3 regions of the Janthinobacterium sp. B9-8 genome follow, and region 3 is predicted to be linked to each of the others. Evidence: predicted binding sites of a transcription regulator. Region 3 holds the regulator's gene; each other region holds the start of a gene.
What was found. The regulator sigma-54, encoded in region 3, starts transcription at its own class of promoters, with help from an activator protein. The targets are predictions, from matches to a motif close to TGGCANGNAANCTGCTTT.
Positions count from the first base shown of each region.

Region 1: the regulator sigma-54 is predicted to act here: its motif matches at 2,704-2,721, upstream of yiaY (L-threonine dehydrogenase).
Region 2: the regulator sigma-54 is predicted to act here: its motif matches at 3,352-3,369, upstream of VN23_RS17645 (pilin).

Region 1 is NZ_CP014222.1:2,503,735-2,513,472, forward strand. It holds gene VN23_RS11150 (LTA synthase family protein) at 1-1,413, opposite strand, end outside; gene VN23_RS11155 (DUF502 domain-containing protein) at 1,843-2,535, shown strand; gene yiaY (L-threonine dehydrogenase) at 2,768-3,919, shown strand; gene VN23_RS11165 (hypothetical protein) at 4,439-4,837, opposite strand; gene VN23_RS11170 (Crp/Fnr family transcriptional regulator) at 5,465-6,271, opposite strand; gene VN23_RS11175 (catalase) at 7,058-9,406, opposite strand; gene VN23_RS11180 (hypothetical protein) at 9,616-9,738, opposite strand, start outside.
Region 2 is NZ_CP014222.1:3,903,844-3,913,581, reverse strand. It holds gene VN23_RS17670 (Maf family protein) at 1-224, shown strand, start outside; tRNA gene VN23_RS17665 (tRNA-Thr) at 480-555, opposite strand; gene VN23_RS17660 (pilin) at 743-1,156, shown strand; gene VN23_RS17655 (pilin) at 1,214-1,627, shown strand; gene VN23_RS17650 (tetratricopeptide repeat protein) at 1,693-3,306, shown strand; gene VN23_RS17645 (pilin) at 3,444-3,878, shown strand; gene VN23_RS17640 (pilin) at 4,114-4,539, shown strand; gene cysN (sulfate adenylyltransferase subunit CysN) at 4,697-6,133, opposite strand; gene cysD (sulfate adenylyltransferase subunit CysD) at 6,266-7,183, opposite strand; gene VN23_RS17625 (copper homeostasis protein CutC) at 7,338-8,081, opposite strand; gene VN23_RS17620 (dynamin family protein) at 8,326-9,738, opposite strand, start outside.
Region 3 is NZ_CP014222.1:4,142,454-4,152,191, forward strand. It holds gene VN23_RS18685 (monovalent cation:proton antiporter family protein) at 1-1,080, opposite strand, end outside; gene VN23_RS18690 (KpsF/GutQ family sugar-phosphate isomerase) at 1,311-2,282, shown strand; gene VN23_RS18695 (KdsC family phosphatase) at 2,389-2,904, shown strand; gene lptC (LPS export ABC transporter periplasmic protein LptC) at 2,904-3,482, shown strand; gene lptA (lipopolysaccharide transport periplasmic protein LptA) at 3,460-3,963, shown strand; gene lptB (LPS export ABC transporter ATP-binding protein) at 3,960-4,685, shown strand; gene VN23_RS18715 (RNA polymerase factor sigma-54) at 4,686-6,059, shown strand; gene hpf (ribosome hibernation-promoting factor, HPF/YfiA family) at 6,084-6,410, shown strand; gene ptsN (PTS IIA-like nitrogen regulatory protein PtsN) at 6,516-6,989, shown strand; gene hprK (HPr(Ser) kinase/phosphatase) at 6,970-7,914, shown strand; gene rapZ (RNase adapter RapZ) at 7,998-8,846, shown strand; gene VN23_RS18740 (NusG domain II-containing protein) at 8,884-9,243, shown strand; gene VN23_RS18745 (Gx transporter family protein) at 9,218-9,738, shown strand, end outside.

The DNA of each region.
Region 1 (9,738 bases), 1.6 Mb from region 3:
GGCATGCAACTCGGCAAGGCTCGGGTTTTTTAATTTAAAATCTGTATCTTCCGCCGGAATGGTATAAGGGCGATGATTACCTGATGTTTGAATCACGCTAAAGAATGGGCCTTTCTTTTCCCTGAATACCTTATTGGCCTCTAGGAATAGATTTTTATCCGAAATACCCCATACATCATTGCGTGGCGAGCTATAGCTTCCTTCCTCGTGAATCTTTAAACCCTCAATATTTTTAGTCAGTACCCCGCGTACATTGGCCCAAGTGGTACTACCGCCAATAAAGTAATCTTTCTCATAGCCTTTAAAGGCATTAATTAATACATTTTGATTTACAGCAGCCGGATTGCGGCTGGATGTATCTCTTAAATCTACATCAGGAACACCGGATAAGCCCGCAAAGATACCGCGTGCCGTGCCAAAGTGTGGAGTGTAAAGATTATCAAACCAGATACTTTCTTTGGCCATTTGGGTAAAGAAAGGCGTGGTTTCTAAGGGGTTACCGTAAAGGCTGGTTTTGTAGCCTGAGAACGATTCCAAATAAACCATCACCACATTGGGCTGGCCTTTAAAAGCATTGGCCTTAGGCTTGATATGGCGCTCAAAATTCAGCGTTTTAGCATCGGGATGATCCACGCCCAAATACGCGGCAATTGCAGGATAAGCCGCCCGCACATCGTCAATCGAATAGGTGTCTTTGGTATACGACATGGTGTCGAAAAAATTTAAAGCAGGGTTCAGCGCCACAGCGGCAGCAAAACTATTGGTGCTGTAATAAGCATCGCTCCAGCGCAGCGGGTATTGCGAAAACTTGCCGTGAATTCCCAGCAAAGCAGCCAGTACGGACACCAGCACAAGTAAGGACGTTTTCCACTTACCTGCTTCCCAGCCCGCAAAGCACGAAACCCAGCGCATCAAGCCCGCCACACCCCATGTCAGCAAAGCTACAGACAAAGCCCAGACCAGCGTTAGCTTGCCCACAGGATAAGTCGACCAAACCATCCCGGCTGATTCATCCAAGTTATATAAGAAATTCAGTACGCTGGCAGAAAGCTTAACGCCCAGATAGGAGTAATGGGCAAAGTCGACCATATGGCTAAAAATCAGCACAGCAAACACCAGCGCAAACCATACTAGCCATAGCCGTCTGGCCAACCCTTCTTTAAAAGGAGTGGTCAGCTTAAAGCCCCCCAGTAGCAACATCGGTGCAAGACTTAACAGGCCCAGGCGCAAATCAAAACGCGCCCCCAGCAATAAAGATTCCGCCAATAAATGGCCGGGCAAAGGATCGGCCTTATTGCCAAAAGCAGTAGCAAAGCCAAGCCGGATCAAGATGCCCAAGGCAATAAAGACCAGTATATAGACGGCGGTAAAGCGGAATAAGCGAGGGATGCGCATGGGCTGTGTAGGGTTCATTTTCTAGAAGCGCAATTCTACCTGATGTTTTGAATGTGCCCACCCCATATTGCAATCAAGTTGCATTAACTACAATCGACCACGCTTGCCCACAATGCCTGCTAAGCCCTGCCCGATAACAACACACCCGTCCAAACTAAAGCCGCCCTACACCTCATCCAATCGGCTGGAGCACCTTTAAAAGCAAGAGATTTGCTACTTTGGCTGGCCGTAAATCAAGCTTGCTCATCGCAATAGTAACAAGAAGTCATTACATCTTTTCGCCATAGAGGGCACATTGTGAAGCCGTCTCTACCTGCTAAATTTACCTAAAAAAAGTGAAAAATAGGCAAATCCGATCATTTTGCCAGCGGCCAGACTTTGAGCTATCAGCCTAAACAGATAGGGAGTTAGAATGGCGGCACAAATTTTAGCTCACCGGAATATTCAATGATCAAGCGTAGCCTTGAAAGTGTCGTCACCACCTGGCTGGCTGGCCTATTGGCCCTGCTGCCCCTTTTACTCACCATGGCTTTGCTAGCGTGGGTGGTCAAGATGCTGAATAATTTTCTTGGGCCACAAAGCATGGTTGGGCAACTATTTGCCCTAATGGGCCAGCCCATCGTTGATCACCCTATTCTGGGTTATTTAATCGGCTGGGCCATGCTGATTGGCGGGATTTACCCGCTAGGGATTATTGTACAATCCAAGCTAAAGAGACATCTTGCCTATTTGCTTGATAAAACAGTCAGACGAATTCCGGTGATTGGTGCTTTGTATAATACGGCAGATCGGTTTGTTGGCTTACTCGATCAAAAAGAAGACGCAGATATTGGCTCGATGAGCCCGGTGTGGTGTTTATTTGGCGGCGATGGCGTTGCGGTCTTGGCCCTGATGCCCAACCCTGAGCCCATCGAAATCGAAGGCCGCATCTATCAAGCCGTTTTAGTGCCCACGGCTCCTGTGCCAATTGGTGGAGGGTTGCTCTACATCCCCAAGGAATGGATACGCCCAGCCAATATCGGTGTAGATAAGCTCACCAGTATCTATATGTCGATGGGCATTACCCCACCGCCATCGCTCAAAAAATCCGCACAATCTGCCCCAATGGTTTATCCCGATCCTAAGCAGCTGGTTGATTAAACGAATATGACGAAGTAAAACCCAGATCTCGAAACACAGAAAACAAGGAGAAAATCAGTTTGGAGCTTACGTTTTACGCATACCGAACGGCATCCCCATACGCAGTAAGATAAAGGGACGATTGTGCTCACGCGCGAATAGCCCCCAACTTACCATCTTTCTTTGATCTGACACAAACCCTGCAATAAGCAAAATGATTAAGCTCAAATTTTGACCTGCAGGCAGATCCGCCATGACTACTACCGCATTCTTTATTCCAGCAGTAAATCTAATGGGCGCTGGCTGTCTTAAAGACGCAGCAAACACCATTCAATCCTACGGCTTTAAAAAAGCGCTGATTGTGACCGATACCGTGCTCAATAAAATTGGCATGGTGGCAAAAGTGTCCGAGCTGCTAGGCCAGCATGGCGTGGTATCGGTGGTATTTGACGGTGCTCAGCCCAATCCCACCATTGGTAATGTTGAAGCAGGCTTAAAGTTACTCAAAGAAAACGACTGTGATTTTGTGATTTCCCTAGGTGGCGGCTCACCCCACGATTGCGCCAAAGGCATTGCACTTTGTGCCAGCAACGGCGGAAAAATCGCCGATTACGAAGGCCTCGATCAATCTAAAAAGCCGCAGTTACCGCTCGTTTCAATCAACACAACAGCGGGTACGGCCAGTGAAATGACCCGCTTCTGCATTATTACTGACGAATCACGTCATGTAAAAATGGCGATTGTAGATAAGCACACCACACCTATTCTTTCGGTAAATGATCCTGAACTGATGCTCGGCATGCCAGCCAGCCTGACCGCCGCCACCGGCATGGATGCACTCACTCACGCCATTGAAGCCTATGTTTCCACCATCGCCACGCCGGTTACCGATGCCTGTGCACTCAAAGCGGTGACTTTAATCAGCGACAATCTGCGTCACGTGGTCTCTGACGGGCAAAACCTACAAGCACGCGAGCAAATGGCTTACGCGCAATTCCTAGCGGGCATGGCCTTTAATAACGCCTCGCTTGGTTATGTACACGCCATGGCCCATCAATTAGGCGGCTTTTACGATCTACCACACGGCGTATGCAATGCGGTGCTATTGCCACACGTGCAAAAATTCAACTCCCGCATCGCCGCCAAACGCCTCGGCGAAGTCGCCCACGCCATGGGTTGCGATGTGCGCTTCTTATCAGACGAAGCCGCCGCCGAAGCCTGCCTTGCCAGCATCCGCCAGCTTGCAGCCGATGTAGGCATCCCCGTTGGCCTGACTGAGCTAGGCGTAAAAGAAACCGACTTCCCAACCCTCACCGCGAATGCACTGAAAGACGCCTGCGGCTTTACCAATCCGATCCAAGCCACGGCAGAAGAAATTACTGCGATTTATAAAGCCGCAATGTAAAACGCAAGCGAAATCAATTCGCCTTAAAACAATAGATAACGCCGCATGCAAAGACAATTTGCTTGCGGCGTTTTTAATTTTTTACAGGTGCAGCACAGCAAAACCCAAATCTTGAAACACAGAGAACATGGAGTTTCACGGAGAAAACAAGGCTTGAATTAAGTTATTCTGCAGGTTTTAAGTAGTTTAAAACCCAGCAATTTGATTCGTATCGCAGCTGGTAGCAAGGGGCTGAAATCTCCCCTTGAAACACGCCGGGGTGAGGAACAAGCGGAGCGGGGTTTCGGCCAGAGGCCAGCGAGGCACGAGCGAGTCTCGCCTGCCGCCATCGCTCAAAAAATCCGCACAATCCGCCCCAATGGTTTATCCCTAAGCAGCTTGTGATTAAACAATTTTCCCGTCCTCTTTTGCCAATACCAAGCGCTGAAATTAAATAGCGCTGACTTTGCAATTAACAATTGCTTCAGTCAGCGCTATTTACATCATGCAAAATAGATCTTCGCCATCCATTATTCATAACTAAACAGTATGGGTATTCCTATCCGCAGGCCGATATATGCATAAAGCTTGCAGGCAAACATTTAATGATCGGAAATAACGCACTGACCCCTGCTCGCTGGCATTGAGCCAGTATTGCATTGAGCTTCCCCAGACACTTGAATTGAGCTTTGCAAAGAAATTCAAGTCATCGCCAAACATGGTCAGTACATTTGCAGCACGATCATCTTCCGAGGTAGCTGAATCAGCAATTTCAGCATCCATCTTTGGATACTGCGTTTCAGCTTGCTGGATAAACTCTTTAAACGCGGTAGGTTCTGGGGAAGGCGTTGAGGCCATCCGCGTAGGATCAACACTGCTATTAAAATTTTGCTGTGCCCGTGGTGTTTCACCAAGATTTATCTTCTTTTCGTCGCTCATTATGACCTCTGAGTGGATAAGGCACATCGCAATCGTTGCTGTGCCAACACAACGATTATGGCAAGCGTCTTGGGTGAGTTCTGTACGCTAGCTCTCATAAGCGATAGATACCCCCAACAATTTCTTATACTTCCTCCCCCAAAAGTCATTTTTACAAAAATTCCATTTCTCGATCCCTCTCAAATTGTTGTCATAAAAACACCTACGCAGTATCAGCCCACGTTCTACAATCCTTTTTACTGACTATGTTCGCAAGCAAACAGAAGGCCCCTTCATGGCAGCCCACCATAAAAAAGCCGCTGATCATGCGAAACAAGCCAGTAAAATTTATACAAGCATGCAAGACAATGATGAATCTGATGATAAAAGCTAATTTATCCCTTAAACCGGATATACAGCATTAATCCGACGCTCACTACTTTACAAACCCTTCTATTTAGTAAAGGTTTGAACTGATTTCCAATTATTCCCCAAGCGCTGAATGAATAGTTCATGGTAATGAAAAAAATCATTGAGCAAGTCAAATTGGGCATTTAAAAAATACTAATCTAATTTCGTTTTAAGTGAGCTTTCGGCAAAACTATTAAGTGTAATGATCTAATTCCAACACACACCTTTATAGATGCGTCATCCAGCTAAACGAGAAACAAAAACACCAACCGTAGTTTTTGAGCGTGACTTCCTAGCCACCCTCAATGGTAATGGGTTTGTGCTTACGGGAAGAGTGTGTTCTGGCAATAGACGATTAAATTCTTTTTTAACCACTTGATAACACTCGCAGGAACGTTTTTCTACGCCTTTGCGATCTAACACGATGATATGCCCGCGGCTGTATTGAATTAACCCAAGCTTTTGCAAATTGCCGGCCGCTTCGGTAATGCTTTCTCGACGAACTCCCACCATATTGGCAATTAACTCATGTGTCATCGTGATTTTATTTCCAGATAATCGATCTAAAGTAAGCAGCAACCAGCGGCAAAGTTGCTGATCTAAAGAGTGATATCGATTGCACACTGCCGTTTGTGCCATTTGCATAATCAGTGCTTGGGCATAATGCAGTAATAAATGCTGCATTGGCCCGGCTAAGCAAAATTCACTTTTAAGTAGATTCGCGCGCAATCGATGTGCCTGCCCCGCACTTTGTACAACGGCACGACTTGGCGTACTGCCCCCTCCCATGAACAAGGAAACGCCGACCAAACCTTCGTTACCAACCCCCGCAATTTCGGCAGAAGAACCATTTTCCATAATGTATAGCAATGAAACGATTGCTGTAGTTGGAAAATAAACATGCTGCATATTGCAGCCAGGCTCGTACAAAACATTACCTAAGGGCATGCTGACTAGCTCGAGATGCGGAAGCAGCCGGGCATAGACGTCTGCAGGTAAATTGGCAATAAGATTATTTTGGCATGTGGTATGAAGACTGGACATCATATATTACCTCCTGTTCCTATAGCTGTTTCGACAAATAACGACTAAGCAAATTTAACGTCAGTTATACGTCAAACTTAAAGGCGCATTATGTGCGTAACCGAACATAGAGAATAAAAACAACACAAATTTATTTTTAATATTCTTACATGAAAATAACTATATAAAAAACAATAAAGATTATTTTTTCATAATTAACAGAAGCAATTTATTATTTATGGAGGCTCTGAACAAATGCCTGTACCAGAATAATAAAAATTTAAACAGTAGATCGCACATAAAAAAATCAGGCCTGCCATAAGATATGGACAAACCTGATTATGCCTCTTGTTAAAACTATTTATAAATATCATAGAGCAAGTTAAAAATGCGTATTTATTCAGCATTGCTCACGGATTTCACCCCAATCCTATCAACTTACGAAAATATCATTTACCGTTGGTTTTGAATTGAGCGACGGGTTTAACGAATGTACTTCGTGCTAGAAATAATGAGCATTGCCATAGGCTAATTACGTATTAAAAATTAAATGAAAACTAAAGTTTAAAAAAATAATTGTGATTCTTCAGGTTTACCAATTGAGAACATGATGATTTATTTTTAATTACCGTAGTTATGATTTTCTCAGAGCTTACGTAAGGTCTGTTGACATTTAATTCGCAATTGCGCTGGGCCGGAAAACGGCTAGGCACAAGGAATGCGACAAAGGTAATAACAAGTAATTACCGAGAAGCATAACGCAGTGACTAGCCGTTTTCCGGCCCATAGGAAAAGCACCAACCATCATCAAATAAGGGGTGGATCCAACTCACGAGCGGGATGACGATGCTTACCTACCGCAACAAAGAAGGCTGCCACACTCTCATCAAGCGCATCCACACTGGCTGCCTGCAAAACGCCTGGATCAGTTTTACCTGATGGTAGTGTGATCGTGATACCGGCTTTTTCGAGCAAGGCTTTCGATGCACCAAGGGCAAGAATAGTCTTGCCATGGCGATACTGATTGGTGACGAACTCCAATGTCTGTCCATATCGAGCCAACAACGCAACGCCCTTCGCACCATCAGGTAAGACCAGCGCGTCAAACAATACCGATGATGAATTCTCCAGCGTAGCCGTTGCAAGCAGTAATGTGCCATCAGCAGTTTGCACAGCACCCAGCCGGGGGGCAATCATGCAGGCTACGGCACCTTCGGCAGTGAGCGCGGCTTGTATGCTCATAACAGAAGCCCCATCAACACCATCAGCAACGAGAATGGCAACCTTGCGCGTGCGAATATCACCCGCGCCAGGTAGCGCAGTCAGTGAAAGAGCGGGCGATATCGTCACTTCCGGGGTAATCACTTTTGCCAGTGCCTTAGGCATATTTTCAGGCACGCTGACACCCAGCCCAACTGCGATTTTTGTGGCCATATCGACAGACACATTCATCAACGAGGCCAGCATGCGCTCGCGAATGGCTGGCACGGTGAGCTTGCTTAGTTCGAAGCGAAAGCCACCGATGATGTGCGCCTTTTCAACCTCAGTCTGACTCTCATAGAACAAAGTCGCTTGGGTGTAATGGTCGGCAAACTTTTCTGGCTTGCCGCGCAACTTATCGCTTTCGAGCGGCTGCGGGAAGGATACAAAACCCGCCGCACCCGCTTGAAATGGGCAACCGCCGCCTAGCGAGTTGGGCTCGTAGGCAACTCGGCCGCGGGGTATGGCTTGGCGATGCAAACCATCGCGCTGGTTATTGTGGGCAGGTACCAGCGGTGCATTGATAGGAATCTCATGAAAATTTGCCCCGCCTAGCCGGGTAATCTGGGTATCGAGATAGGAATGAATACGACCAGCCAGCAGCGGATCATTGCTGAAATCAATCCCGGGCACCACATGCGCCGTGCAGAAGGCGACTTGCTCGGTCTCGGCGAAAAAATTATCAGGATTACGATTAAGCACCATGCGGCCAACCGGCGTCACCGGCACTAGTTCTTCGGGGATCAGCTTGGTGGCGTCAAGCACATCGAAGCTGAAACTTTCGGCTTGGGCTTCAGTGAAAATCTGAAGACCAAGCTCCCATTCCGGGTACTCGCCCGATTCAATTGCATCCCAGAGATCGCGGCGATGAAAATCGGAATCAGCTCCGGCGATCTTGACCGCCTCGTCCCAAACAAGCGAATGGGTGCCAAGTTTGGGTTTCCAGTGAAATTTAACGAAGTGAGAATCTCCATTAGCATTGATCAGCCGGAAAGTGTGTACACCGAAGCCCTGCATCATGCGCAGGCTTCGAGGAATACCGCGATCAGACATCACCCACATCAGCGTATGCGTGGTCTCCGGCATCAGTGAGGCAAAATCCCAGAAGGTATCGTGAGCAGAGGCAGCTTGCGGGATACCGTTATGTGGTTCGGGTTTCACGGCGTGGATCAGATCCGGGAACTTCATCGCGTCCTGAATGAAGAAAACCGGGATGTTATTACCCACTAGATCCCAATTGCCCTCATCGGTATAGAACTTGACCGCGAAACCACGCACATCGCGCGCCGTATCAACTGAGCCTCGCTCGCCAGCGACGGTGGAAAAACGAACGAAGACGGGGGTAACCTTGCCAGCGGCCGCAAAGGGCGCTGCACGCGTGAATTCAGTTAGCGCCTCATAGGCTTCGAAATAGCCGTGCGCGGCCGAACCGCGGGCATGTACGATCCGCTCCGGAATGCGTTCGTGGTCGAAATGAGTAATCTTCTCGCGCAAGATAAAGTCTTCAAGCAGAGTCGGTCCGCGCAGCCCCACTTTCAGCGAATTCTGGTTGTCACCGACTGCAACGCCTTGATTTGTCGTCAATACCTGATCAGTGGCGTCGGTGCGTGCTAAATCGAGCGAGACGGCTCCGCCGCCAGTCTTCGCCGAAAAATTGGATTCACTCAGGGTACTGCAGGATGTCAGCTCAGACGTTGATTCGAGTGTCTGCCCAACGGGCGGCAAGATGGCATTGTCACGCCCGAATTCCTTGGGTTTGTTAGCGTTGAAGGGCATTAACCTAGCGAGTTCCTCGATGGCAGCGGCTTGCTGTGCAACCGTATTGCGGGGGCTGACATCCGTGGCGGTGACATGCTCGTTGTTGGCAGCGATAGGTTTGACAGTCGTCTTTTTCATTAAGGCCTCCTGAGTGATTAATCATCGAAGCAAGCAAGTGAATGGGCTGGACGGTCATTGCGTTTTTCTTGTGGCAAATCTAGCGCAATCCTGAAACGGATAATGAGCAACGCTCCAACTTGATGCCCTTTGTTTTGACAAGGCATTGGGAAGCCCAACAGCACCGGGTGGGTGCTGTTGGGCAAAGTTTTGTGGTACGAAACTGCAAATCAGTTCGGTACACGTGCTTCTGACGTAGATTTAATGTCTTCAGCCTCTGCCCCTTCGTAAATCTCCTTGACTCTTTTTACTTGCTCGCCGTCGTCGGTGTGCACCGAAATAAGCACATTTCC
Region 2 (9,738 bases), 240 kb from region 3:
TATCGCTTAGTACAGTTACCTTTATGCCACTGAGCCCTGCGCAAATCGCAGCCTATGTTGCCAGTGGCGAACCTATGGATAAGGCTGGTAGCTATGGCATACAAGGCAGGGCTGGATTGTTTATTTCTGATTTGCAAGGCAGCTTCAGCGGCGTAATGGGCTTGCCCCTGCACGACACAGCCGCCCTGCTTGCTCGTCACGGTTTGGGGTTTTTAGCAGGCTAATTACGTTTGTGTACAGAGGTTAGAAATAATACCTATGGTGTTGTGTTTACAGGTTTTATTGATTCTGTATGGACTAAATGGTCTACCTGATGTCAAAAATGGGCGCTACCTGACCATTTTTGTCACATTGTGTTTAGAGCCAGTCATAAAAAAGACCCTTCGGGGTCTTTTTTATGAGAAAAATAATTTTTATGAGTTAAGAGTTCAATAAATATAAGTTTTCGCCTACTAAATAGCTTAAGGCGCTGATTCTATTGGTGCCGTTGAGGTGAATCGAACACCCGACCTACTGATTACGAATCAGTTGCTCTACCAACTGAGCTACAACGGCAAGACTCAATAAAATTATAAGCCACAGCGCCTCACCCCACCGATAAATTCCGCCGTTAATCAGTCAGCGATCAAAAGCTAAGCAAGCAGGCATCGATATTGCACATGTCATAAACAAGCAAAAAACATATTTTGCGGCTTAATGCTCGGGGAAAAAAGCTTTTAAATTAAAGATTTAGGAGCAAGATATGAAAAACTTACAAAAAGGTTTTACCCTGATCGAACTGATGATTGTGGTCGCCATTATCGGTATCCTGGCCGCCGTTGCGATTCCGTCTTATCAGGACTATACGAAGAAAGCGAAGTTCTCTGAAGTGCTGAGTATTTCGGATTCATACAAACAAGCTGTGGCGATGTGCCAGTCAGATTTAAATACGTTTACGGGATGTAATGCAGGTACTCAAGGTATTCCGGCTACCCCAACTGTAGCTACAACAGGCTTAGCAACAGGGGGTACGGTAACAAATGGCGTTATTTCCTTTACAGGTACAGCGGCAGCAGGTGCATATACCTTTATTTTAACTCCTGCTTTAAATGCAGAAGGGACTGCAATTACGTGGACACAATCTGGTACATGCTTAGCTGTTAAGTACTGCAAGTGAACATAGACGTTCAATTTATAGAGCTAGCATTTTTGCTAGCTCTATTTGGAGAGTAAAATGCAATACATCCAAAAAGGTTTTACATTAATTGAATTGATGATTGTTGTGGCAATTATAGGAATTTTAGCTGCCGTAGCAATTCCCTCTTATCAAGATTATACAAAAAAAGCGAAATTTTCTGAAGTTCTCAGTATTTCTGATTCATATAAACAAGCGGTTGCATTGTGCCATGCTGACTTGAATACATTTACAGGTTGTAATGCAGGTACTCAAGGTATTCCAGCAACTCCCACTGTAGCTACAACAGGCTTAGCAACAGGGGGAACTGTAACAAATGGCGTGATTACATTTACTGGTACAGCAGCAGCGGGTGGCTACACTTTTGTTTTGACACCAACTTTAAATGCACAGGGGACAGCTATTACTTGGGCACAAACAGGGACGTGTTTGGGTGTTAAATATTGTAAGTAAAAAAAATTAAAAGATGAGCGTTTTATTTTGCTCATCTTTTAATATTAAAAAACAAGGGGGGTCCAGTGAACAATAAAAATATAATTTATTTGCATTTGATGTTGATAATATTTTTTCCATTTTTAATATACTTTAATTTTTTATGGGGCCCAATTGTATTTGATGATTTGTATTTTTTTAATGGAACTGAACACCATCATCTTTTAAATAAGTTTTTTGATTTTTCTTTGCGATGGTTTCCATATGCAACATTTGAATGGACCCGAGTCTTGCTTGGTGATGATGTTGTTTGGTTGCACCTTGGTAATTCACTGATTCATGCGTCTAATGGAGTACTTCTATATTTTTTTCTAAAATTTATTTTTTATGAAGTTATTGATAGTAGATATGAAGGGTTATCACTAGAAAATACTGCATTTTTTGCTAGTTTAATATTTTTATTGCATCCCGCCTCTGTTTATTCCGTTGCATATTTATCGCAAAGAAGTATGTTAATGTCTACTTTTTTTGCAATTGCTATGTTAATAATATTTTTGAAGAGTGTTTTATTTAAAAATAAAATATATTTATATATTTCAGTTGCATTATATGGTTTGTCGGTATTGTGCAAAGAGCATGCGATTATGTTACCAGTTATAGCTTTTGCTGCTTCTGTTTTAATAAAGAATGATTTCAAATCAATAGTTAAATTTAGCTGGCCATATTTTTTATTATGTTTTTTTATTGCAATTTATGTTTTATATACAAAACAATCTGAAATTGATTTGTATGGGTCTACTTATGAGTTAGGTGCTCCAGAAATGCTTGCCCGATTGAAAGTAATTGATCCTTATTTTAATATAAAGCTGGCTTACCCACTTTCAATATTCACTCAGGCAGGATTATTCTTTAAATATCTAATGGTTTGGATTGTTCCCTCTCCGCGCTGGATGTCTATAGACATATATGAAACATTTTCCACACGCTTTTTTTTGTTCCCTCAAATTATTGGCGCAACTTTATTTGTTATTTTTCCGCTACCATGCATTTATTTACTGTTACGTAAAGGTTTGGTGGGGTTATTGGGGTTTGCTATTCTTTGCCCATGGGTATTGTTTTTTACTGAGTTTTCTACTATTCGTATTCAAGAGTCGTTTGTCATTTATCGTAGTTATATCTGGATTGTTTTTTTATCGTGTGCTTTGCCGTTTTTCGTGCAAAAAATTAGCCCGAAAAAATCAATTATATTACTAAGTATCATTGCATTATTTATGATTCCTTTAACCTTACAAAGGTTGACTAGTTTTTCGCACCCTTTATTGCTATGGGATGATGCTGCTAGATTAGTGGAAGGTAAAGAGAATAGACCAGGTGTTGAACGTGTTTACCATAATAGAGGTTTGGCATTTTTCAAAGAAAAGCAATATAAACTAGCTTTAGATGATTTTAATAAAGCACTAGAAATATGGCCGCAATATAGTTTTGTCTATAACGATAGAGGGGCTGTTTATCTTGAAATGCAAGATTACCAACAGGCACTGGTAAACTTTGATCAGTCGATTGTGTTAAAGCCTGACTACTTCAGGCCCTATCTTGGTCGCGCCCGGGCTTTTGAGCTACAAGGGAAACCGGAGCTTGCCAAAGAAGACTACGCTAAAGCATGTGCGATAGGAGTTGTAGCTGTTTGTGCTCGGCGTTAAGTGCACTCATCGGTAAAATAATTTGAGTCGGCTTGTTTTATAAGCTGGCATGACTATTGCTTAGTATCATCCCGTGAATGTTTTGGTTAAGTGAAGCGTAGGGCTTCCTTCTTAAACATTATATGGGAGCGATAAAAATGAAAAACATGCAAAAAGGTTTCACCCTGATCGAATTGATGATCGTTGTAGCGATTATCGGTATTTTGGCTGCAGTAGCGATTCCTTCGTATCAAAATTACGTTGCAAAATCTTTTGCTGCTGCAGCATTGGCAGAAATTGATGCTTTCAGAACCCCTTATGACAGCAAACTTTCTGATGGTGAAACTCCAGTATTTGCTGCTGATGCTACGACTGCAGGTTATATCGGTAAAGTGACAACGGCACATTGCACACTGAGTGCTGTGACTGCTGATGGCGGTATCCTTTGCACAATGCTTAACCAGCCTAAAGTTCTTGCTGGTAAAGTGTTGCAAATGACTCGTTCAGTTTCTGGTGAGTGGGAATGTCAGACCACAGGTGCATGGGCTGACGAAGCTTTGAAAGCCTTGCCTAAGGGTTGCAAGAATAGCTAATTAGGATTTATATCGTTTTAATTAAATGGCCTACTCAATATAAGTAGGCCATTTTTTTATTTTATGCAGAACTTATCCAAAGCATTATCTCGTGATAATTTTTCTCATCCCGTGTTCCTCATTTTGTGGGAGCCTAGAGGTCAGCTATTTCATTTTGAATAAAAATAAGACAATGTATTATTTGTAAGAGTTGAAGTTTTTCTCTACTTTTCTGAGATAGTTGTTGGAGTGCAATATGAAAAACATGCAAAAAGGTTTTTCTCTGATTGAATTGATGATTATTGTGGCAATTATTGGCATTTTGTCTGCAATAGCGATTCCCTCATATGCGAATTACCAAGCGAAAGCAAAGATGGCTGCGGGCTTGGCTGAAGTTACACCGGGAAAAACAGTAGTAGAAGTAAAGTTGAATAACGGTGAGATCATTGCAAATGCAGCAGCTATTGGCTTAGCTGCTACTACCAATAATTGCACAATGACTGCAGAAGTTGCGAATACAGGGATTGTATTTATTTCATGCTCAATGGCCAATGCGCCAGGGAAAATTTCTGCGGCAAAGATTACATGGACGCGTGCTGTTGGTGGTGAGTGGACTTGTGCGACGACAGGGATTGTGGCGGGTTTCGAGGATTTAGCGCCTAAAACGTGCAAACAGGTGTAAGGGTTTAATAAGTTGTGGCACGTTGTGCCGAATGAGCAAAGTGATACCACACAATCCAGTATCTGTAATGGATGCTGGATTGTGTGTTTGATGCTGCTGATTAATCACTCATGGTGCAATTGCGCTATTACTCTTATTGACCTTACAAAATAAACCATCACCCCTTAAAAATCTCCCTCACATCCCGCGCGCCCCATTCTGGGAAGTGTTTGCGTACCAGTGTATTTAAATCCACTTCAAAAGCACGCCATTTAGCCCGTTCATCTTGCTCGTCGCTGGCTGAATGGGCCGCGGCTTGTTCGATCATACCTGCGCCTGCGGTGGCGTTGCTTAGCCGGTCGATGATGATGAAGCTGCCGGTGCCTTTGCAATCTGCGTAGGTGTCGAAGACGACGGGGGCATTTAGGATGATGCGGCAGAGGCCGATTTCGTTGAGTTTTAGCTCCTTGGCTTCCACATGCTCCATGCTGTTTACATCCACACGGTGGGCGATTTGGGCGATTCGGCCAAAGACGTTTTTACCCGCAAGTTTAAAGCCGTATTCTTTGCCCACGGTCAGTGGCGCTTCGTTCATCCACACTAAATGCGCGTCAAAAGATTGGCCGATTTGTGGAGCGATATCGCTGGTTTTAACGATCATATCGCCACGGCTGATGTCGATTTCCCGATCTAAGGTCAGCGTGATGGCTTGGCCTGCAAAGGCGGTTTCCAGCTCACCTTCATAGATCACAATCGCTTTTACCTTGGCCGTTTTGCCTGAAGGCAGGGCGATGATTTCGTCACCTGGAAATACGCGGCCAGCGGCGATGGTGCCGCAAAAGCCACGGAAATCGAGATTAGGGCGGTTCACGTATTGCACCGGCAGGCGGAAGGATTCGAGGCGGCTGTCGCGATTGATTTGCACGGCTTCCAAGTGCTGCATAAAGGTCAGGCCGGTGTACCAGGGTGCTTGCTCGCTTGGTGTCACCACATTATCGCCGCGCAGTGCAGAGATCGGCACAAATTGAATGTCGGCGATATTTAGGGATTTAGCCAGTGTTAGATATTCTGCGCGGATTTCATTAAAGCGCTGTTCGCTAAAGCCGACTAAATCCATTTTATTCACGGCGATAATCACATGCTTAATGCCCAGTAGGCTGACGATATAGCTGTGGCGGCGAGTCTGGGTTTGTACACCATAACGCGCGTCGATCAGGATAACGGCCAGATCGCAGGTGGATGCGCCGGTGGCCATATTGCGGGTGTATTGCTCGTGGCCGGGGCAATCGGCAATGATAAATTTGCGCTTATCTGTGCTGAAGTAGCGGTAGGCCACATCGATGGTAATGCCTTGCTCGCGCTCGGCTTGCAGGCCGTCTACCAGCAGAGCCAGATCGATTTCTTGATCGGTGGTGTTGTATTTTTTGCTGTCTTTTTGAATGGCGGCAAGCTGGTCTTCAAAAATCAGTTTTGAATCGTGCAGCAGGCGGCCGATCAAGGTGGATTTACCGTCGTCCACATTGCCACAGGTAATAAAACGCAGCAGATCTTTGTTTTCGTGCTGCTTTAAATAGGCTTCGATATCGCTGGCGATCAGATCAGATTGGTGTGACATATTATTAGAACCTTAAATTCTGTGGACACAGAGATCAGAGAGAACACGGAGCACACAGAACAAAGGGGGAGAGGCACTGTATTTCTTAGTGCCCTCTCTGTGTTCTCTGTGTCTACAGGTTTTTCTGAACTTCTAGAAATACCCTTCCATTTTTTTCTTTTCCATCGAGCCTGATGAATCATGGTCGATCATTCGCCCTTGGCGCTCGCTGGTGGTGGTGAGCAGCATTTCTTGGATGATTTCTGGCAGCGTTTTTGCGGTGGATTCGACAGCGCCAGTAAGCGGGTAACAGCCCAGCGTTCTAAAGCGTACCGATTTCATTTCTGGTACTTCACCCGGCAACAGGGGCATACGATCGTCATCTACCATGATTAGGGTGCCATTACGCTCAACTACGGGGCGAACGTCGGCGTAGTAGAGCGGCACAATGTCGATGTTTTCCATATAGATATATTGCCAGATATCCAGCTCTGTCCAATTAGACAGCGGGAATACGCGGATGCTTTCGCCTTGGTCGATTTTGGAGTTGTAGATATTCCATAGCTCTGGGCGTTGCACTTTTGGATCCCAGCGATGGTTTTTATCGCGGAATGAGTACACGCGCTCTTTGGCACGAGATTTTTCTTCATCACGGCGTGCGCCGCCAAAAGCTGCATCAAATTTGTATTTATTCAGCGCCTGCTTCAGGCCTTCGGTTTTCATTACGTCGGTGTGCTTAGCCGAGCCCGAGCTAAATGGATTGATGCCCGCTTTTACACCTTCTTCATTGATGTGAACAATCAGATCAAAGCCGCACTTTGCTGCCATTTTATCGCGAAATGTGATCATTTCGCCGAATTTCCAAGTGGTATCCACATGCATCAGCGGAAAAGGCATTTTGCCCGGAGCAAAGGCTTTCAGCGCCAGATGCAGCATCACGGCAGAATCTTTGCCAATGGAATAGAGCATGACCGGGTTATCAAACTCGGCGGCTACTTCTCGAATAATATGGATGGACTCTGCTTCGAGTTGCTTAAGGTGAGTCAGCCTTGCTTCACTGAGGGTAGTCATACTTTATCCGGGCAAAGAGATTGTTTCAAAATGCGGGTGATTTTTCTGCGACGTTTTGCGTAGCGCTGAAAGGGTTCAGGCAATGGCTTATAACGCTATAACCTTGCGAATTTACCGAAGTCGGGCCGGTAAGCGAAGGATTTAATCGTTATATCTATATGGATGCTTTGGCGATGATTTCTTTTACCAGCTCGGCATTGGTTTCTATCAAGGCGTATTCGTCCTGGCCGGGGATGCCCATATGCACATTGGGGTTGCAATAACGCATTTGGCTGGCGAAAGGCAGGCGGGCGGAGGTGTGGAATTCTTTGCAGCCGGTGGTGGCGACTAATTCGGCGATATTATTGCAGCGAACACCTGCACCGGGCATGACGACTAGGCGATCACCTGCGGCGGCTTGCAGTGTTTTGAGCAGGGCAGCACCCTCTAATGCCGTGGCGGCCTGGCCGCTGCTGAGCAGCCGATTGCAACCCGTGGCAATAACGTCTTCCAGCGCTTTGAGTGGGTTCTGAGCCACATCAAAAGCGCGGTGGAAGGTGACTTGCATGGGGCTGGCCAGCGCAACCAAGGCTTTGCAACGCGCCACATCGATATAGCCATTGGCAGTCAGTATGCCAATCACTATGCCGTCTACACCGAGCTTTTTGCAGGCAATAATATCGCGCTGCATCACTTCGTATTCCAGATCGGTGTATAAAAAATCGCCACCGCGCGGGCGGATGATCACATTAAAACCGATCCATAAACGCTCTCTGGCTACGGCGATTTGCCCGTACGATGGCGTGGTGCCACCTTCTAATAGATTATCGCAAAACTCAACCCGATGTGCGCCGCCTTCCTGAGCAGCTAAACATGATGTAACTGATCCAGCACAGATTTCCAGCAAAATATCAGACATAGATGCTTCCAAAAGAGAACGCCGCCAGAAGGGGCGGCGTTATTTATAGATAGATTTGCTAGGACAGAATGAAGCTTAAAAGGTTCGGGAAAAGCGATGTAGCTTAAGCCGTAAGTTTGATGGTTCAGATCAATAATTTATTTTCTTATGGGGTGCAACGACGGTGTTGTTTTACATCCTTAGCAATACGATCAAGGTGTAAAAGTCGTTGCTCGCCCTAAGCAATATGCTATTAGCTCAACAACTAAGCCGCTTTTGCTGCAAATATATTTTCATTCAGTGCAGCATAAATGCCACGTAAACGCCCCTCCAGATCGGCGAGCTGTGTGGCGAGCTGTCTGTCCATTTCTTCCAGCTCTTCAATACGACTTTCCAGTGTGTCGGTGGCTTTATGGATGCGCTTAATGCTTTCTAGGCGCCGGCGTAATTGCAGCTGATGTTCGCGCACCTGTGTTTCCATCGGTGCCATTACGGCTTTTAGCCAGTTTTCTACATCGCGGTTGGCTACTTCAAATACATAGAGCACACGGCTGGCTATGGTTTCAAAGAATTTATGCGAAAGCTTACCCTTGCTGGTGGTGAGCAAAGTACTGACGGTATTGAAATGCTCACGGAAAGATTTTTCTAAGCGCGAAATTTCTTTGTGATACTTCAAGGTAGAAAAAGGTGGTGGAGTAACGCTACCCAAGCCGTGTTCTTCGCTAAATTTCTTATACATCGCCGCCATCATGGCTTGGATTTCGGCCACTTGGGCTGCGGAGTGGCTGATATTGCCATTCACGTCTTTAAAAAACTGATCCATGATTGCGCGCAAACCGCCTTCGCCAAAGGAGAACATGCTGTTTTCCATTTGCTTACGCACGGCTTCGATATTGCCTTTGAGCGCATCAATGCCCAGCAATGTCATCAACTGATTGGTTTGCTGGCTGAAAATGCTGCGTAGTGCCTGAAAACGCACCAAGCCTTGTTCAAATTTGCGCTTGTCGGCGTGCACCTTATCCATCATTTGCCCGACAACATCCTGATTCTTGCCACGCAGAGTGGATAGCTCGTTGAGTTGCTCCAGCACACCGTCCCGTCGCACTGTCAGAATCGCGCGCATACCTTGAACGATGTCTTCTACTTCGGTGATCGTGCTGTCGCGAACGATATCTTGCTTGGAAGGAAGCAGCTCGTTAGAAAGTGCTTCTTCTAATGCCGTTAGGCGTGAGCGAGCCAGTAAATCTACATCCTGGTTTACTTTGGCAACCAGCGCTTTTTGTGCCGAAATAGGGTAAACATGGCCAATAGACACGCCGAGCAGCTCAGCAGTGGTGGTAATCTGATGATTGATTTCAGCTTCGATTTGCTCGGGGGGTTTTAATTCATCCCACATGCTGTCGATTTTATTGAGCACGGCTAAGCGGCCACGGTTGCCGCCTTTGGCAATATGCGAGCGCCAGATATCAATATCCGAGCGGGTAACACCGGTGTCTGCTGCCAAAATAAAAAGAATAGCGTGTGCATTGGGCAGCAAATTAAGCGTGAGTTCAGGCTCGGTACCAATGGCGTTTAGCCCCGGTGTATCCAGAATCACCAAGCCTTGTTTGAGTAGCGGGTGCGGGAAATTAATCACCGCATGCCGCCAGCAAGGAATCTCGATGGTGCCTTGCGCATC
Region 3 (9,738 bases):
GGCGATGGTGGTTTGTAAAATGCTTTCGGGTAAGAGTGCGCTCTTAGAGGCGAGCGCCAGCATGACAAAAGCGAATTCGCCCCCTTGTCCTATGGTAAAGCCGGTGCGCCAGGCGGCTCCGGGTGTGCTGCCAAATAGTCTGGAGAGCCCAGCAATCATTAAAATCTTGCCGGGACCAAGCAGTGCTAATACCAGTAGGACCCGCCACCATTGAGTAAGTAGCACGGAGTAATCCAGATTCATGCCAACGGTTACAAAAAATAGCCCAAGCAGCAGATCCCGGAATGGGCGCACATCGTCTTCAACCTGATAGCGAAAATCTGTTTCGGCAATCAGCATACCCGCCAGAAAAGCGCCCAGAGCCAGTGATAAGCCCGCAAGCTCGGTGATCCAGGCGATTCCTAAAGTAACCAAAAGCAAGTTGAGCATAAAAAGCTCACTGGAATGCTGTCTGGCTACGATATTGAACCAAGGCCGCATCAGCTTTTGCCCGAAGTAGAGCAAAACCAGCAACACCACAATAATCTTTAGTGCGGCAAAACCCAGTGCCATTAGCAATTCATTGCCCGGAAAGCTGAGTACGGGAATCATAATCAGGAAAGGGACAACGGCTAAGTCTTGAAATAGCAAAATGCCGATGGCGTTTTGTCCCTGTGCAGAATGCAGCTCATTGCGATCAGCCAGTAATTTAGACGCCATCGCGGTGGATGACATCGAGAGCGCTCCACCTAGGGCCAAGCCTACTTTCCAGTCTAAGCCGGCCAGCAGGCAAATCACCATGACGACAGCCAGCATGCTCATGACTTGCATTGCACCCAAGCCAAATACGATGCGGCGCATGGCATTGAGCCGGGCAAGATTAAATTCCAGTCCCAATGTAAACATCAAAAAAACGACACCAAACTCGGCCAGATGAGTGGCCTCATCGCTGCTGGCAATAAAGCCAAGGGCATGGGGGCCAATTAATAAGCCAACAACTAGGTAGCCAAGCATGGCTGGCAGCTTTAGGCGACGGCAAAGCACCACCGTTAAAACGGCTGCGGCAAGCAAGAGCAAGAGCGAAGATAGTTGAATGGACATAGGCTGAGTTCGTTTTTCTCTTGTGAATTAAAAGTGGAGGGTTACATCCTAGCGTTTTTTTCATTTCAGGTACTACCTTTTACCCTCGCAGTCGATCCGTTTTTAGTTCGGCAGGCTGCTGGCAGCAAGCCGTTGAAGGTAGTATTTGCAAGAAGATTGATCCTGATTGGCATATTGCCAGCAGACGCAGGTGGCGGGAGAGGGCCTGCTTCTCTTATACTTTCGCGCATATGAAAAATGCTGAATTTATCCTCGAGTGCGCTCGTCGCGTGCTACGGGTTGAGGCTGATGCTGTTTTCGCGCTGGCCGAGCGAATGAATGATCAGTTTGTTAAAGCGTGCGAGCTGATTCTTTCCTGCCAGGGGCGGGTGATCGTGATCGGGATTGGCAAGTCGGGGCATATTGCTAAAAAAATAGCAGCCACCATGGCCAGTACTGGCACTCCTGCTTTTTTTGTTCACCCTTCCGAAGCGGCACACGGTGATTTAGGAATGATCACCCGCAGTGATGTGGTGCTGGCTTTGTCTAATTCGGGTGAAAGCGATGAAGTGATTGCCCTGCTGCCAAGCCTAAAACGCTTAGGCCTTCCTTTGATTGCCATGACGGGCAATGCTGAATCTACTTTAAGTAAACAATCGACCGTGCATCTTGATTCGGGTGTGGTGCAAGAAGCCTGCCCGCTGAATCTGGCGCCTACCGCAAGTACTACGGCGGCACTTGCCTTGGGCGATGCACTGGCTGTGGCCCTGCTGGAAGCGCGCGGCTTTCAGGCTGAAGACTTTGCCTTATCGCATCCGGGCGGCAGCTTAGGTCGGCGTTTATTGGTGCTCGTGCGCGATTTAATGCATACCGGTGATGCTTTGCCTGTAGTGCAGCACGATGTGTTATTGCGCGATGCGCTGCTGGAAATCAGCAAGAAAGGCATGGGTATGACCGCGGTGGTGGATGCTGCAGGTAAATTGATGGGCATCTTTACCGATGGCGATTTGCGCCGCGCACTGGATCAGGGCGTCGATGTACGTGATACTTCGGTCTCCAGCGTAATGACCTTAGCTCCTGCCACGATTGAGGCGGGTAAATTAGCCGCGGAGGCTGTTCAGCAAATGGATGCACGCCGTGTGAATGGTTTATTGGTGCTGGATGCGGGTGTGCTGGTCGGGGCGATTAATATGCACGACCTGCTGCGAGCACGAGTGGTTTAAAATGCACATATATAGCGCGGAGCAGGCTTGTGTGGGATTGCAGCAGGCTGTTATTCCCGTTTTAAAAAGTGCCAAAAGCAGCTAAATGACAAATAGGAAAATAATAATGACTGATATGGCAAAAGCGGTGCGCTTAATGATTTTTGACGTTGATGGTGTGATGACCGATGGCAGCTTGTATTACAGCGATGCGGGTGAAGAGCTAAAAGCTTTTAACTCGCTGGATGGTCACGGGCTAAAAATGTTACGCGCCAGCGGTGTGAAATTAGCCATTATTACCGGCCGTACTTCTTTGCTAGTTGAGAAACGTGCCAAAGATCTGGGGGTGGATTTTCTTTATCAGGGCGCTCACGATAAGCGGGCAAGCTATGAAGATTTACTGCTAGCCGCTGGAGTTGGCCAGGATGTCTGTGGTTTTATGGGCGACGATGTGATTGATCTTCCGGTGATGCGCAGAGTCGCTTTTGCGGTAGCGGTGCCTGATTCTCCGGAGTTAGTGCGTAAACATGCTCACTATATTACGGGCAGCTCGGGTGGGCGGGGAGCCGTGCGCGAAGTATGCGAATACCTGATGCAAGCACAAGGTACGTTTGATGCCGCTATGGCGCCTTACCTCGCCTGATGGCAGTGCCGGGGACTACTCGCCTGCTACCGCTGGCCCTTGTTGTTTTGTTGGGTAGCCTGACTTGGCTGCTCGATAGAGCGGCAAGTTTACCTGGCTCTGCGGTTGCAATTAATGCAAATCAGCCCGATATGCTAGTAGATAAAGCCACTGCAGTGCGTTTTGGTGAAGATGGACGCCCCTTGTCTTTGCTAACCGCCACCCATGTTTCTCATTTGCCCGCTGGCGATATCACCTGGCTGGAAAAACCACATTTACGCTATACCGCCCCTGATCAGCCTCGTTTAGAAGTCACTGGCGAGCGTGCTAAATCAATAAAACAGGGGAGTGAAGTCTGGTTTCCCGGCATGGTTAAAATGGTTAGATCGGCCAGTGCTACGCAAGCAGAGTTAACGATTAATGGGCGTGATATGCGCGTTTTACCGCAGGAAGGACTTGCCAGCTCAGAAGCGCCGGCAATCGCAGTGATGGGCACGTATGTTATTGAATCAGTCGGTTTTATTGCTGATTCCAAGGCTGAAACGCTAGAACTTAAATCTAAAGTCAGGATGAGCTATGAGCCGATTCGCACCCGTTAAAGTTGTTTTACTCATGCTGCTGGCAGGCTCTGTATATGCAGAAAAAGCAGACCGGGAAAAACAGATCAATATTGTTGCTGCAAATTGTGTAATGAATCAAAAAACGCAGGCTAGCGTTTGTAGCAAAGATGTGGTGCTGACCCAAGGCACACTCAGCATTCGGGCTGATAAGCTGACGGTACGTCAGGATGAGGCGGGCAATCAATTTGTTGCTGGCAATGGCGGGCCGGTTCGCTTTCGGCAGAAAATGGATGGCGGTAATGATTGGGTGGATGCCGAAGCGCAGCGTTTTGATTATGACGGGCGCACCGGCATTCTTAAGTTGATTGATAAGGCATGGGTGAAACGTGGGGAAGATCAAATTCATAGCGATTTGATTACTTACGATTTAAACAATGAAGCCTATCAAGCGCAGAGCAAACCAGAGAGCGGCGGGCGCGTCAATATCGTGATTACACCGAAAAAGGCACCTGCACCATGAGTAGTTCTTTACGAGCGGAGCAGCTAGAAAAACGTTACGGAAAAAGAACCGTGGTGCGTGATGTCACTATGGAAATTTCAAGTGGAGAAGTGGTAGGTTTGCTTGGCCCTAATGGCGCGGGTAAAACCACCAGTTTTTATATGCTTGTGGGTCTGGTCGCGATGAATGGCGGGCGTATTACGCTGGATGGCGAGGATATCGGCCATTTACCCATTCATCAGCGGGCGCGGCGAGGTTTAGGCTACTTGCCACAAGAAGCGTCTATCTTTCGTAAAATGACAGTGGCACAAAATATCACTGCAGTGCTTGAATTGCATTGTAAAAATCGCGATGAAATAAACGCCCGGCTTGATGAGCTGCTGCACGATTTGCACATTGATCATTTGCGTGATGCAGGTGCAATGGGCTTATCAGGGGGCGAGCGTCGCCGGGTAGAAATTGCCCGTGCCTTGGCCGCCAGCCCGCGTTTTATCTTGCTGGATGAGCCATTTGCAGGGGTAGACCCGATTGCTGTGATGGATATTCAACGTATTATTGGTTTTTTAAAGCAACGTGGAATCGGTGTCTTGATCACTGATCATAATGTGCGTGAAACCCTTGGTATTTGCGATCGTGCCTACATCATCTCCGAAGGTGCGGTGATGGCGTCTGGTGCTCCGAAAGATATTGTAGAAAATGAAAGTGTGCGTCGGGTCTATCTCGGTGAACATTTCCGCATGTAAATGAAACAAACCCTGCAGCTGCGGTTATCCCAGCAACTTAATCTTACTCCTCAGTTGCAGCAGGCTATCAAGCTGCTGCAGCTTTCCACTCTTGAGTTTCAACAAGAGCTTGAACAGTATCTGAGCGAAAACCCGTTATTGGAGCGTGGCGAAGAAGCCGCTGCTGGCGAGGCAGAGCAAGCAGAGCCGCAGTGGGAAATGGGTGAAGACGATGGTTTACGCTGGGAAGGCACAAGCCACGGGAGCTCGGATGATGACGATGATTTTGATCCGGCCAGCAATATCGCCCGCGATTTAGATTTACGCGAATACTTGCTGCAGCAAGCAGGTTTGCTGCCTTTGTCGCATCGGGATAAGTCCTTGTTATTGATGCTGATTGAGGCATTGGATGAAGATGGGTTTCTTTCTCAATCCTTAGAAGATGTCTTTTCTCAGCTGCCAGAGGAACTTATCCAAGATTATGAACTCGAACTTGATGACTTAAGAATTGCTTTAATTCGCTTACAGCATTTAGAGCCTTTGGGAATTGGAGCAAGAGATACCGCTGATTGTTTATGCTTACAATTGCGCCAGAAGCCAGTGAGCGCCGCCCGTGATTTAGCCTTGCAGATTGCCGAAAATTCACTCGATTTATTAGCTGGCCGGGACTACACTAGGCTTAAACGGGCTTTTAAATGCGAGGATGCTGAGTTAAAAGCAGCGCAAGAATTGATTGTAAGTTTAAACCCTAGGCCAAGCGCACAATGGTCTGTAGCATCGCCTAGATATGTAAGCCCTGATGTCGTTGTACAAAAAGTACGCGGTGTTTGGCGGGTTAGATTACACGATGCTTCGATGCCTAAATTGCGCGTGAATCGCCTTTATGCAGATATCTTACAAAAAGGCGATGGCGGCCATTTAGCGCGAGAGTTACAAGAAGCACGTTGGTTAGTAAAAAGTGTGCAGCAGCGATTTGATACCATTTTGCGAGTAGCCACAGCGATTGTAGAACGGCAGCGCGCATTTTTTGAACACGGTGAAGTGGCGATGCGCCCGCTAGTGCTCAGAGATATCGCCGAAGAGCTAGATTTACATGAGTCGACTATTTCTAGGGTAACCACGCAAAAATATATGCTTACGCCGCGTGGCCTATATGAATTTAAGTTTTTCTTCGGTAGCCATGTTGATACGGATGCCGGAGGAGAGTGTTCTGCTACAGCGATCAAAGCATTGATCAAGCAGATGGTGCAGCAAGAAGATAAGAAAAAACCTTTAAGTGATAGCGTATTGGCAGAAGCATTATCCGCTCAAGGTATTGTGGTAGCCCGGCGCACCGTTGCCAAATACCGTGAAGCGTTGCAGATTTACCCAGTAAGTCAGCGCAAAAGTTTGTAAGGCCCCAACGGAAGGAGTAACCCTATGAATTTGAATATCAGTGGCCATCATCTTGAAGTGACCCCATCTATCCGTGAGTATGTAAACAGTAAGATGGAGCGGGTCATTCGACACTTTGACAATGTAATTGACGTTAATGTCATCCTATCCGTGGAGAAACTGCAACATCAGGTTGAAGCAACCGTTCACGTTCGCGGCCGCGATATCCACGTCGAAGCGACGGATGAAAATATGTATGCAGCCATTGACTTGCTGGCCGATAAGCTAGACCGACAAGTTGTGAAGCACAAAGAAAAATCGATGGATCATCGTAACGAATCCATTAAGCAGCACCAGCCTGCCGCTGAATAAAGCGACTTTTCTCACCTTAGCGGGAACCGGAATACTCAGGTTCCCGTTTTTGTTTTTAAACGACGGCGCTACAATGGGTGTCGTCCCTGTTTTGGTCTGTCTACAATGAGCTTGATCGCCCAAATTTTGCCTAGCGGAAATGTCTTCCTTGATATGGAAGTCGGCAGCAAAAAACGTATTTTTGAACAAGTCGGCATTCTGTTTGAGAATAGCCACGGTATTGCCCGCAGTGTTATTTTTGATAGCCTGTTTGCCCGGGAAAAGCTTGGTTCCACAGGGCTTGGGCAAGGTGTTGCCATCCCGCATGGCCGGATTAAAGGTTTGAAAGAAGCTACAGGCGCATTTGTACGGCTTAATGAGCCTATCCCTTATGACGCGCCTGATGGCAAACCGGTTTCCTTGGTATTTGTGTTGCTGGTGCCTGCTCACGCTACCGATTTACATCTGCAAATTTTGTCCGAACTGGCTCAGCTTTTCTCAGATAAAGTATTGCGCGAGAGCCTGCTGGCGGCCACCGAACCCGGCCAAATCTGGAAGCTAATCAGTACTTGGGAGCCTTATGCCACAGATTTCAGTTAGACAGCTTTTTATCGATAACGCCGAGAAGCTGCGACTGACGTGGGTAGCAGGGCAATCGGGTGCGAATAATCTGCTATCTAATGATGCATCTGAGCAAAAGCCAACACTCTCTTTAGTCGGCCACCTGAATTTTATCCACCCCAACCGCATTCAGGTGCTTGGGGTGGCAGAAACGGTTTATCTGCTGCAGCTTAGCCCCGAGGCGCAAAGAGAATCCCTCGCGCGGCTGTTCTCTAATGAAATGGCTGCTGTGATTGTGGCCAATGGCCAGATTGTGGGCGACTGCCTGCGCGAAGCCTCTGAGCGTTTTCATGTGCCGCTGCTCACCTCCCCCGAGCAATCCCCCTATTTGATGGATGTACTACGCTATTACCTCTCGAAGGCATTGGCGGTTTCTACGCATCTGCACGGGGTGTTTTTGGATGTGCTGGAAGTGGGCGTTTTGCTGACTGGCGAATCGTCGATGGGTAAGAGCGAGCTGGCGTTGGAGCTGATTTCACGTGGCCACGGCCTTGTGGCAGACGATGTGGTTGAGGTCTATCGCACTAATCCGGAAACGCTGGAAGGGCGCTGCCCGCCGATGTTGCGTGATTTCCTCGAAGTGCGCGGAATTGGCGTATTGAATATCCGTACTATTTTCGGTGAAACTGCCGTCAGGCCGCGTAAAACACTCAAGCTGATTATGCATCTGGCCAAGGCGGGTGGCGAGAAAGTCGCCCCGATGGATCGATTGCAAATGCAGGCGGCCACACAAGATATCCTTGGCGTGCCGATTCGCAAGCTGGTGATTCCTGTGGCGGCCGGTCGAAATTTAGCGGTTTTGGTTGAGGCTGCGGTTAGAAATTATATTTTGCAATTACGCGGTATTGATTCCACGCGTGAATTTATTGAAAGACACCAAAAATTTATGGAGATGGGCGAATAAGTCGCTAACCCAATATGCAGGGTGTTTATGCAAGAATCAAAATATAAGCTACACAAAAATATACAAAATAATGGGGATGGGGAGTGAAACAGCAGCAGGTTATTTTATTGTCTGGTTTATCAGGGGCGGGTAAAAGCGTTGCACTTAAGTCTTTAGAAGATCTTGGCTATTTTTGCATCGATAATTTGCCTGCGCCTTTGCTACCACAAACCGCGGCATTACTGGATGAAGATGGCTATCCCAAAATTGCCATTTCGGTTGATGTGCGCAGCGCTCATAATTTTGCCAGCTTCCCCAATCATCTTGAAGCCCTGTTTGAGCTGGGGCTTGATGTGCAAATGCTGTTTCTGGAAGCGAATAACGACACTCTGGTGAAGCGCTTTTCTGAAACAAGGCGCAGCCATCCGCTCTCTAGTGGCACATTAACGGTGACCGAGGCTATTAGCTTAGAGCGTGAAATGCTGGCTGATTTCTCCGCAGTTGCCCATCGTATTGATACCAGTGATTTATCGGCTAATCAGCTACGCAGCTGGATTCGGCAGTTTGTGGCGCTGGACCGCTCCAGACTCACGGTGATTTTTGAATCTTTTGGCTTTAAGCATGGTTTGCCAATGGATGCCGATTTTGTGTTTGATGCCCGCTGCCTGCCCAACCCCTATTACGATAAATCTTTACGCCCTTTAACGGGTAAAGATCAGCCCGTGATTGATTTCTTAGAGCGGCAAGCGGTGGTTGGGCGTTTTCAAAGCCATATCAAAACATTTATGGAAGCTTGGTTGCCAGAGTTTGAAGCCGATAATCGCAGCTATATTACGGTAGCGATTGGCTGCACCGGCGGCCAGCATCGCTCGGTTTATTTAGCGGAGCAATTAGCGGCATACTTTGCTGAGCATCGGCAGGTATTGCTTAGGCACCGTGAGCAGCATGCCTGAAATACGCCCCTCTCGAAATCGGGAGATGCTTAGGGTAATGTGGCCAGGAGACTGGCCGTTTTCCTTACTGGCGCTGGCTTTTGTGGTGTATCTGGGCTTTTGGAGCTGGCAGCAGGAGAGTGCCACGCGGGTGCGTATTTATCAGGCGGGCAAAGTCTTTGCCGTGCTGGATTTAAACGCAGAGCGCACGGTGCAAGTGGCTGGCCCCCTTGGGTTTACCTCTGTAGAAGTAAAATCGGGCCGGGTACGTATTAGCCGTGACCCCAGCCCGCGCCAATATTGTGTGCGCATGGGCTGGCTGGATCAGGCTGGCCAAATGGCGATTTGCCTGCCTAACCGAATCAGCATCGAGCTTTTAGGCTCGCGTCCTCATGAATTCGACAGCCTCAGTTACTGAAATCCGTATCAAACCCAGTTTGGACGATGTGCGCATTGCCCGCTATGCCGCGCTGGCGATTGCCTTATCGGTGCTGGAGGCGGGCATTCCTTCGCCTATTCCCGGTATTAAGCCGGGGCTGGCTAATATCATCACCCTGATTGCGCTCTGGCGCTTTGGCTGGCGCGATGCTGCGTGGATTTCCATGCTCAGAATCATCGGCAGTGGTATTGTGCTGGGCGGTTTTTTATCCCCCGGTTTTGCTATGAGCTTGATGGGCGGGCTAAGCAGCCTCTTAGCCTTGGCCGCTGTGAATCACTTGCCTAGGCGCTGGTTCGGCCCCGTATCGCACTCGCTGGTTGCCGCCTTTGCCCATATGGCAGGGCAGCTTTTATTAGCGCGGCTCTGGCTGATTCCGCATAATGGCATCATCCATTTAGTGCCCCTGTTTGCTGCTGCAGCCTTGGTATTTGGTGTGGTAAATGGGGTGATTGCAGCAAAGCTGCTGGCTCGTGA